DNA from 2 places in the Pseudomonas sp. ABC1 genome. Region 2 is predicted to be linked to the other one. Evidence: predicted binding sites of a transcription regulator. Region 2 holds the regulator's gene; the other holds the start of a gene.

Evidence for each region. Region 2 encodes LexA, which represses DNA repair genes until DNA is damaged. Its sites were predicted from a motif close to CTGTNTNNNNANACAG; they were not measured.
Region 1: the regulator LexA is predicted to act here: its motif matches at 3,135-3,150, upstream of recN (DNA repair protein RecN).

What each region holds. Positions count from the first base shown of each region.
Region 1 is NZ_CP058349.1:1,318,128-1,323,075, reverse strand. It holds gene ftsZ (cell division protein FtsZ) at 1-323, shown strand, start outside; gene lpxC (UDP-3-O-acyl-N-acetylglucosamine deacetylase) at 433-1,344, shown strand; gene recN (DNA repair protein RecN) at 1,438-3,111, opposite strand; gene HW090_RS05785 (energy transducer TonB) at 3,366-4,151, shown strand; gene rimI (ribosomal protein S18-alanine N-acetyltransferase) at 4,148-4,600, shown strand; gene HW090_RS05775 (DMT family transporter) at 4,728-4,948, shown strand, end outside.
Region 2 is NZ_CP058349.1:430,851-435,798, reverse strand. It holds gene HW090_RS01710 (RNA methyltransferase) at 135-605, opposite strand; gene HW090_RS01705 (hypothetical protein) at 769-1,002, shown strand; gene sulA (SOS-induced cell division inhibitor SulA) at 1,060-1,515, opposite strand; gene lexA (transcriptional repressor LexA) at 1,528-2,142, opposite strand; gene HW090_RS01690 (TetR/AcrR family transcriptional regulator) at 2,424-3,131, shown strand; gene HW090_RS01685 (L,D-transpeptidase) at 3,155-3,679, shown strand; gene nagZ (beta-N-acetylhexosaminidase) at 3,688-4,689, shown strand; gene HW090_RS01675 (LEA type 2 family protein) at 4,781-4,948, shown strand, end outside.

The DNA.
Region 1 (4,948 bases), 890 kb from region 2:
CCGACGAAGCCACCGTCAAGGTCGGTGCCGTGATCGATCCGGACATGAGCGACGAACTGCATGTCACCGTGGTTGCCACTGGCCTCGGCCCGCGTGGCGAGAAGCCGGTCAAGGTGGTCGACAACACCCTGAGCGCCCCGAGCGTCGCGGCTGCCGTGATTCCGGCGCGTAACGAGCAGGCTGCGGTCAACTACCGCGAACTGGAGCGTCCGACCGTCATGCGCAACCAGGCACAGGCTGCCGCGACCGCAGCCCGCCTGAACCCGCAGGAAGACCTGGATTACCTGGACATTCCAGCGTTCCTGCGTCGTCAGGCCGATTGAATCAGTTTATCGAGGGGATAGGTGTGATCGGTATTCAGCAAACAGGGCTTCTGCTATCATCGCAGCCCTTTACTGAAAGCCATTCGCAGCGGATACAGCGAACCAAGCCATGATCAGACAACGCACACTGAAGAACACCATCCGCGCTACTGGCGTCGGCTTGCACTCGGGGGAAAAGGTCTACCTGACCCTGAAGCCTGCACCGATCGACAGCGGTATCGTGTTCTGCCGCACCGATCTCGTGCCTCCCGTGGAGATTCGCGCGCTCGCGCTGAATGTCGGGGAAACGACCATGTCTACGACGCTGGTCAGCGGTGATGTCAAGGTCGACACAGTGGAGCATCTGCTTTCGGCCATGGCCGGATTGGGCATCGACAATGCCTATGTCGAGCTTTCCGCCTCCGAAGTGCCGATCATGGACGGCAGCGCCGGCCCCTTCGTGTTCCTGATTCAATCGGCAGGCCTGCAAGAGCAGGACGCCCATAAGAAGTTCATCCGCATCAAGCGGGAAGTGACGGTGGTGGATGGCGACAAGCGCGCTACCTTCCTGCCGTTCGAGGGTTTCAAGGTCAGTTTCGAGATCGACTTCGATCATCCGGTCTTCCGCGGTCGTACCCAGACTGCCAGCGTGGATTTCTCCAGTACTTCCTTCGTCAAGGAAGTCAGTCGTGCCAGGACCTTCGGGTTCACCCGCGACCTGGAATTCCTGCGTTCGCATAACCTGGCTCGCGGCGGCAGTGTGGAAAACGCCATCGTTGTCGATGACGATCAAGTGCTTAACGAGGACGGCCTGCGTTACGAGGACGAATTCGTCAAACACAAGATACTCGATGCCATTGGCGACCTTTACCTCCTGGGGACCAGCCTGATCGGCGAGTTCCGTGGCTATAAGTCGGGGCATGCGTTGAATAACCGCCTGCTGCGCTCGCTGATGGAGCAAGAGGATGCCTGGGAGCTGGTCACCTTCGACGACCCTGAAACCGCGCCCATTTCTTATATGCGTCCGGTTGCAGCCGGCTAAGCAATACTCTCTTTCCTTTTAAGCCACCTTCGGGTGGCTTTTTTTCGTGTGCAGGAAATGCTGGTGCGATAGCCGCCAGGTGTCTTTGCGTGGTTACAACTGTGCGGCTTCTACCATCTGCCGGGCATGTGCGAGGGATTGCTCCGTCAGTTCCACGCCGCCGAGCATGCGGGCGATCTCTTCGATACGACTGTCGTCCAGCAGGCTGCTGACAGCGGTACGGGTTTCATCCTGGCCACGCGCCTTGTGCACGAACAGGTGGTGATGGCCCTGGGCTGCGACCTGGGGCAGGTGGGTGACGGTCAGGACCTGCCCGCGCTCGCCCAGGCGGCGTAGCAGCAGGCCGACGACTTCCGCGGTCGGGCCACCGATGCCGACGTCCACTTCATCGAAGACCAGTGTCGGCGTACGCGAGGTCTGGGCAGTGATCACCTGGATCGCCAGGCTGATGCGCGACAGTTCACCCCCCGAAGCCACCTTGGCCAGGGGGCGGGGCGGTTGCCCAGGGTTGGCGCTGACCAGGAACTCGACCTGTTCCAGTCCTTGCGGGGGCCGCTCGTCGGTTGCCGTGGGCTTGAGCTGGATACAGAACTTCCCGCCAGGCATGCCCAGTCGCTGGATCTCTTCTTCCACCGCTCGGGCCAGGGGCTCTATCGCGCTCTGGCGCCTGGCGCTCAATGCGTTGGCTTTCTCGTCGTAGTCGTGCGCCAGGCCCGTGAGTTCCTGTTCGAGGCGGACCAGGGTTTCGTCATCGGCATTGAGATTCTCCAGCTCCTCCAGCAGTTGTTGCTGAAGGGCGCAGAGTTCTCCGGGCTGTACCCGGTGCTTGCGGGCCAGGGTGTAGATGCTGTCCAGGCGTTCTTCCAGGAATTGCTGGCGCTGCGGGTCGTCGTCGAAATGATCGAGGAAGCGGTTGAGTTCGCCCATGGCTTCCTCGACCTGGATCTGCGCACTGGCCAGCAGGTTGCTGGCTTCGCCCAGTGCACTGGCGTTGCCCTGTACGCTGGCGAGGCGTTGCAGGCTGGCGTTGAGCAGCGACAGCACGTTGCCGGCATCATTCTCGCTGCAGATGTCCAGCACCTGCTGGCAGGTGCCGAGCAGTTGCCCGGCGTTGGCCAGGTTGCGATGTTCCTGCTCCAGTTGTTCCAGTTCGTTCTCGCCCAGGGAAAGGTTTTCCAGTTCTTCCAACTGGTAGCTGAGCAGTTGGTGGCGTGCGCGCTGTTCCTCGCTACTGTTGCTCAGGCGCTCCAGTTCCTGGCGGGTCTGGCGCCAGCGCTGGGCAGCCTGCTGGACCTGACGGGCCAGTTCCTGGTTGCCGCTGTACTCGTCGAGCAGGCGCCGGTGGGTGTCGTGTTTCAGCAGGGATTGGTGTTCGTGCTGGCTATGGATGTCGATCATCAGCTCGCCCAGCGCCTTGAGGTCGCCCTGGGGGCAGGGGGTGCTATTGATGTAGCAGCGCGAGCGGCCCTCGGCCGTGATGACCCGCCGCAGGATGCAGGGGCCGTCGTGCTCCATGTCGCGTTCGGCCAGCCAGGTGCGGGCGTCGGGTATGTCTTCGAGGTCGAAGCTGGCGAGGATGTCGGCCTTGTCCGCGCCGGTGCGCACCGCGCTGCTGTCGGTACGATCACCCAATGCCAGGCCGAGGGCGTCGAGCATGATCGACTTGCCGGCACCGGTCTCGCCGCTGATCACGCTCATGCCGCGCTTCAGTTCGAGGTCGAGGTGCTCGACGATGGCGTAGTTGCGGATGGACAGATGAACCAGCATGGCGAGGCTCCCAAGGTTGATTGCTGTGTATTTATACAGTTCTTTTTTTCGTGCTTCAAGCTGTGGGGGAGGCCATTACTGGAAGCTTTTTCCCACTCGTCGATCCTCTCCCGCAAGCGGGTGAAGGAGAAGGCGTGCCTGGTTGTACTGTCCGGACACGGACTGGTACGTCGCACCAAGGCCTGAAGCTGCTTGTGACCTGCCGCCCGCTACGCGACAATCCCTGTCTTTGATTTCTCGGACAGGTGCGAAGCTTGAACGCAGAGTTCCGCCGTAGGGCCTATCTGGATGCCATGCAGGTGACATGCTGGCTGCCGCGTACCCTGTTGCCGTTTGCCGCACCCTCCCGGCCAGCGCTGCTGGAGGTGGTCGAGGTCTCGCCTGAGCCTGTCGTCATCCCCGAGCGCTCCGTCGAGCCTGTCGTTGCCGCTGAACCGGTGGTCGCGGGTGAGGTATCGCGTCCCTTGCGGGAACGGATGATGCCGCCGGCCGTCGAGGCCGCTCCAGCGGTTGCGGAGGTTGCCACTCCGGTCGAGGTCGAGGCGCCCAGGGTGCCGCCGCCCCGGTTTTCCCTGCAATTGCTGCGTGCCGGCAGTTGCCTGCTGCTGGTGGAGCTGCCGACTGGCGAACCTTTCCAGAGCCGTGATCCTGCCTATGTGCTGCTCAAGGACATCCTCAAGGCTGCCAGACTGCCCGACCGTCCCCAGCAGGTGGGCGATGGCGAGCCGATACGCTGGCCCTTGCTGCACCGTGGCAGCCTCGACCAGGGTGCCGAAGCGGCGTGCGACTACGTGCAAGGCGTGCTCATGGCCGAACTGGAGCAGATGGGCAGCGATTGCCTGTGGCTGATCGGGCTGCCGGCGCTGCGCTTTGCTGGAGAAGTCGGCCTCGAAGCCTGCTGGCGTGAGTTGGATATCGAAGGTGTCGGACGGGCGCTGGCGATACCGGGCCTGGAGTCACTGATGGAAGAGCCGGCCAGCAAGGCCGAGCTATGGCGGACGATCAAGCGCAGTATGCCGCGTTGGGTAATGGGTTCATGAGCGATAGCGTGACATTCCGCCGTATGACCGAGGCGGACCTTGATGAAGTGCTGAGGGTCGAGTACGCAGCCTTCAGTCATCCCTGGACGCGCGGTACCTACCGCGACAGTCTGAAGAGCTACGAGTGCTGGGTGATGCTCGAAGGAAGCCAGCAGGTGGGGCATGGCGTGATCGATGTGATCATCGACGAGGCGCACCTGCTCAACCTGACGGTGAAACCGGAGAACCAGGGCCGCGGGCTGGGCCTGCGTATGCTGGAGCACCTGATGGCGCGGGCCCACGAGCGAGGGGCACATGAGTGTTTTCTCGAGCTCAGGGCAAGCAACCACCCGGCCTATCGCCTGTATGAGCGCTTCGGTTTCAATGAAATAGGACGCCGCCGCGATTACTACCCGGCTGTCGATGGCCGTGAAGATGCTCTGGTCATGGCGTGTGCGTTGCTGGATTGAGGTCTCGGCCTGTAGGGTGAGTCCGCTGCGGGTGGCGCGTTCCGTGATCCGGGTGCCGAGCGTTTTTTAATGTGCTTGCCGTCGCTGCGAAGTGGTTTGCCTGGCGGTGATGGTATGGGAGGTTGGTGTGGTTCTTTCACGACAGGGGCTGGCGTTCGCCGGGCTGGTACTGGCCATTCTGCTCTGGAGTGGCAATGCCCTGGTTGGGCGCGCCTACCACGATGACATTCCTCCCCTGAGCCTGTCCTTCTGGCGCTGGAGCCTGGCATCCGTCCTGTTGCTACCATTCGTGGCGCGCTCGATCTGGCAGCATCGCCAGGCATTGCTGGCGGCGGGCTGGCGGCTGCT
Region 2 (4,948 bases):
TCGGTGTTACCCCCTGGTGGCGGCAGAGTAGACAGAGCAAGAGGTGCGCCAGATACCGGGCTGGTTGTAGCGGGGAATGGTCGATGCGTGTGCTGGATGCTGGGCCGCTTTCCAGGCGGCCAGGTGCGTGCGGGTTATTTGAACAGAGGACCGGAGCGGGTGTTGTTGCCTTTGGCCATGCGGTCATAGAGCACCACGTTCACGGTTGCCGCCAGGTTCATGCAGCCTTGGGTCGGGATGTAGATGACATCTTCGCACCAGTCGAGGATTTCCCGGTCCAGCGAGCCGTCTTCCGGGCCGAAGATATACAGGGCGCGGTCGGGGTGGGTGTACTCCGGTAACGGACGGGCATCGGGGACCAGCTCGACGGCAACGGGCGTGCAGCCCAGGGGCAGGATCTTGCGCAGATCGTCGATATTGATCAGCGGTATGTCCTGGTGCACACGCTTGGTATCGGTGATGAAGTCCCTGGCCCGGTCATAGCGGGTTCCCGTATAGAACACCGAGCTGGTGCCATAGCAACCCGCCGCCCGCATGATGGAGCCGACGTTGCTGGGGGACTTGGGGTTGAACAGGCCTACGCAGCTGTATCTCTTGTTGGCCACTTGGCTTCTCGCAAAAGCGGCGATTATAACGATTGCCTGGCTTGTGCGCTGTAGCTTCGGTATCTGGTATTTGTCCGATGTGAGGGCAGACTTTCGCTCTTTACATGAGGCCGTGTTCGCCATTTGGCATTACAATGCGCGCCTTATTTTCCGAGGGCCGGCCATGCAAACCTCTTTTCTGGAAATCGTCGAACTGCCAGACGGGCGCATCGTGTTGCGTCGGGCCGAGGACGAGGAGGTGCTGGTGACACTGGACTTCTCGGATGAAGCACGGCTGTTTCTGCAAGGGCAGCACGTCGAGATCGCCAAGGTCATGTTGACGGCTGGTGTGCAGATGGCTGGGCGCGTGTTCGACGACGAGTTCGAGCATGAACAGGAACCGCACGTTCTGCACTGAGCCGATCGCCATGAGCGCTGTCGCAGCCTGAGCTGCGCACGCTGTCCGCGTGACGCCTTATGAAAGCCGGATATTCAGGCTCTGGGCATTTCCCTGGTGCGCGGCAGCGGCCAGCAGCCTGCGGTCGAAGGCATCCAGTTTCAGCCAACTGATCACCGTATGGCTGCGCCCCAGGCGCAGGGCACGGCATACCAGTTCGAGCGGGTCCTGATCGTTGCGTGAAGGCAGCAACAGGATGCGCTCGCGGTTCAGATCTGCATCACGTAGCCAGCTGTAGCTCACGAGGTTGGGCGGCGCGATCATCGTCAGCCAGCGCTCGTCGTTCTCCCGGCTGAGCTCGCGTAGCACCGGGGCCAGCAATTGCAGGCCGTGGCTACCGATCAGCCTCATTTCGCTGAGCACGTCTGCGCTGCGTACCGGGGCTGCCGGTTCGAACGACCGTTCGGGCGCCAGGAAGGCTTCGAACAGCGGCAGTTGGTTGGTCTGTGCAGTGGTGTAGAGGGGGAACTGCATGGCTACCTCCTATCAGCGGCGAATCACGCCGACGCTCAAGCCTTCTATGGTCAGTTCCTGTTGTTCCAGGTCGACCTCTATCGGGGCGAAATCAGGGTTTTCTGCGATCAGCCAGACCTTGCTGCCTTCGCGCTTGAAGCGCTTCACCGTGACTTCGTCATCGATGCGCGCCACCACCACCTGGCCGTTTCGTGCCTCGCGTGTGGTGTGGACGGCCAGCAGGTCGCCATCGAAGATACCGATGTCCTTCATGCTCATGCCGCGTACGCGCAGGAGATAGTCGGCGCGAGGGTGGAAGAAGTCGGGATTGATCCGGCAGGACTCTTCGACATGCTGTTGGGCGAGGATGGGTGCACCGGCTGCGACGCGACCGATGACAGGCAGGCCGCTCTCTGCATCGTTGCCGCCTGGCTCGAAGCCGGGAATGCGGATGCCGCGCGAGGCGCCGGGCGTCATCTCGATGGCGCCTTTGTTGCGCAGGGCCTTGAGGTGCTCTTCCGCTGCGTTGGGGGATTTGAACCCCAGCTCCTGGGCTATTTCAGCGCGGGTCGGGGGGTAGCCGTTCTCTTCCAGGCAGCGCTTGATGAACGCAAGGATTTCCGACTGGCGGGGCGTCAACTTGATCATGGGCGTTCTGTCCTTTTGTACAGTAACTGGGATTATATACAGTAATCGTCGCTTGGCAATTCCCCTCGGGTAAAAGTGCTGGGCAACCGTACAGTCGCCTTTGGCGCTGCCTGTAGAGATAAGCCTGTTGTCTACGACCTGGAGATCGCTGTGTCGCGACGATGGATGGGCTACCGGAAACCGGCCTTCATCCGCTTATAATCCGCGCCTCAGGCTTTCATGATTGACTTGGCCGGGCCCGAAACGTAGGTTTCAAACAGTTGTTGGTCTTTGGAGGGCGCATGGCGCAGTCGGAAACCGTTGAGCGCATTCTCGATGCCGCGGAGCTTTTGTTCGCGGAGAGAGGGTTCGCCGAGACATCGCTGCGGTTGATCACCAGCAAGGCAGGCGTCAACCTGGCTGCGGTGAATTATCACTTTGGCTCGAAGAAGGCCCTGATCCAGGCGGTGTTCTCGCGTTTTCTCGGGCCATTCTGCATGAGCCTGGAAAAGGAGCTGGATCGACGCGAGGCGCAGCCCGGCCAGAAGGACAGGCTCGAAGACCTGCTGGAGATGCTGGTTGTGCAGGCGCTGTCGGTGAAGCCTCGCAGCGGCGATGACCTGTCCATTTTCATGCGCCTGCTCGGCCTGGCGTTCAGCCAGAGCCAGGGACACCTGCGTCGCTACCTGGACGATATGTACGGCAAGATTTTCCGCCGCTACATGATGCGGGTACACGACGCCGTGCCGACGATCACGCCGATAGAGCTGTTCTGGCGCGTGCATTTCATGCTCGGGACCGTGGCGTTCAGCATGTCGGGTATCAAGGCGCTGCGGGCGATCGCCGAGAATGATTTCGGCGCCCGGGTTTCCATCGAGCAGGTCATGCGCATGATGGTGCCTTTCGTCGCGGCGGGTATGCGCGCAGAAAGCGGGGTGGATGACCCGGCGCTGCTGGAGGCCGGACCCAAGGTCCGTCGCAATGCCCTGGCCATGCCACAGAAACGATGAACGAGCCCGCCGTGTTTCCCCCGATGCAGATGCTCGACTTTCTTCATGTCTCCCTCACCGAGCAGATGCTCTACGGTTTTTCCAAGGGCGTGCTGTGCGCGCGCTTTCCGGTCTCGACGGCCCTCAACGGTGCCGGCGAGTCGAATGGTTCCGGTTGTACGCCGAGGGGCCTGCATCAGGTGCGTGCCCGGATCGGCGAGGGTCTGCCGTGTGGAGCCGTGCTGCGTGGTCGTCGCTGGACCGGCGAGGTGTGGAGCGACGAGCTGCATGCCGCCTTCCCGGGCCGCGACTGGATCCTGACGCGGATCCTCTGGCTGAGCGGCTGCGAGCCGGGCGTCAATCGCCTGGGTGCGGTCGACACCTTCCGCCGCTACATCTATCTGCATGGCACGCCTGACACCGAGCCCATGGGTGTACCGCTGTCCCATGGCTGCATCCGCATGCGCAATGCCGACATCATGCAGCTGTTCCCCCGCGTGCCTGCCCATTGTCGTGTTCTGATTGCAGAGCAGGCACCCCCACAATCGCAGCAAGCCGTCATTTTCTAAGGATCGCTATGCAAGGCTCTTTGATGCTGGATATCGAGGGCACCTGGCTGACCGCCGAGGACCGCCATGTGTTACGCCAGCCACAGGTTGGCGGACTGATTCTGTTCGCACGCAATATCGAGCACCCGCGCCAGGTGCTGGAACTGAGTCGGGCGATTCGCCAGGTGCGACCAGACCTGCTGCTGGCAGTCGATCAGGAAGGTGGCCGGGTGCAGCGTCTGCGCCAGGGCTTCGTGCGTCTGCCGGCCATGCGCCGTTTCGCCGACTGCGAGGATGCGCTTTCCCTGGCAGAACTGAGCGGCTGGGTGATGGCGACCGAAGTGTTGTCCGTCGGTCTCGATTTCAGTTTTGCGCCGGTCCTGGACCTGGATCACCAGCGCAGCGCGGTCATCGGGGCGCGTGCCTTCGAAGGCGATCCGCTGGCGGCGACGCAACTGGCCGGCGCTTTTATCAAAGGCATGCACGCCGCGGGTATGGCGGCTACGGGCAAGCACTTTCCGGGGCATGGCTGGGCCGAGGCGGATTCCCATGTCGCCATTCCGGTCGACGAGCGCAGCATGGACGAGATTCGCCAGCATGACCTGCTACCGTTCCAGCGGCTTGCGACGACGCTTGATGCGGTGATGCCGGCGCATGTGATCTACCCGGCGGTGGACGAGCGACCTGCCGGTTTCTCGTCGCACTGGTTGCAGAATGTCCTGCGCGGCGAGCTGGGCTTTGACGGTGTGATCTTCAGCGATGACCTGTCGATGGCGGGGGCGCATGTGGTCGGTGATGCCGGGCAGCGTATCCTGGCCGCCCTGGGCGCCGGTTGTGACATGGGCCTGGTGTGCAATGACCGTGCTTCGGCCGAGCTGGCTTTGAGTGCCTTGCAGCGTCAGGCCGTGGCGCCGTCGCCACGCTTGCAGCGCATGCGCCGAGGGTCCGAGGTGGCGCCGGACTACAAGCAGGACCCGCGCTGGCAATGCGCGCTGGATGCGCTGCGCCGGAACGATCTGATATCGCATTGATATTTGATGGCATTTTGCTTCGATTCCGCACGGGCGGGCCTTGCGGTCAGTGTTGTGCTTGCTACACTGAGCCGTCTTTTGGAGTACCGGAATGCGTTGCCAGGCACGAACATCGAACCTCTTCAGAGTGTTGGCGCTATTGGGCCTGTTTGGCGGCCTCGGCGGCTGTTCGACCTGGTTTTCATCGGCATTCGAGGATCCGCAGGTCGAGCTCACCAAGGTCGATGTGATCAAGGCGCGCTTGCTGGAGCAGGAGTTC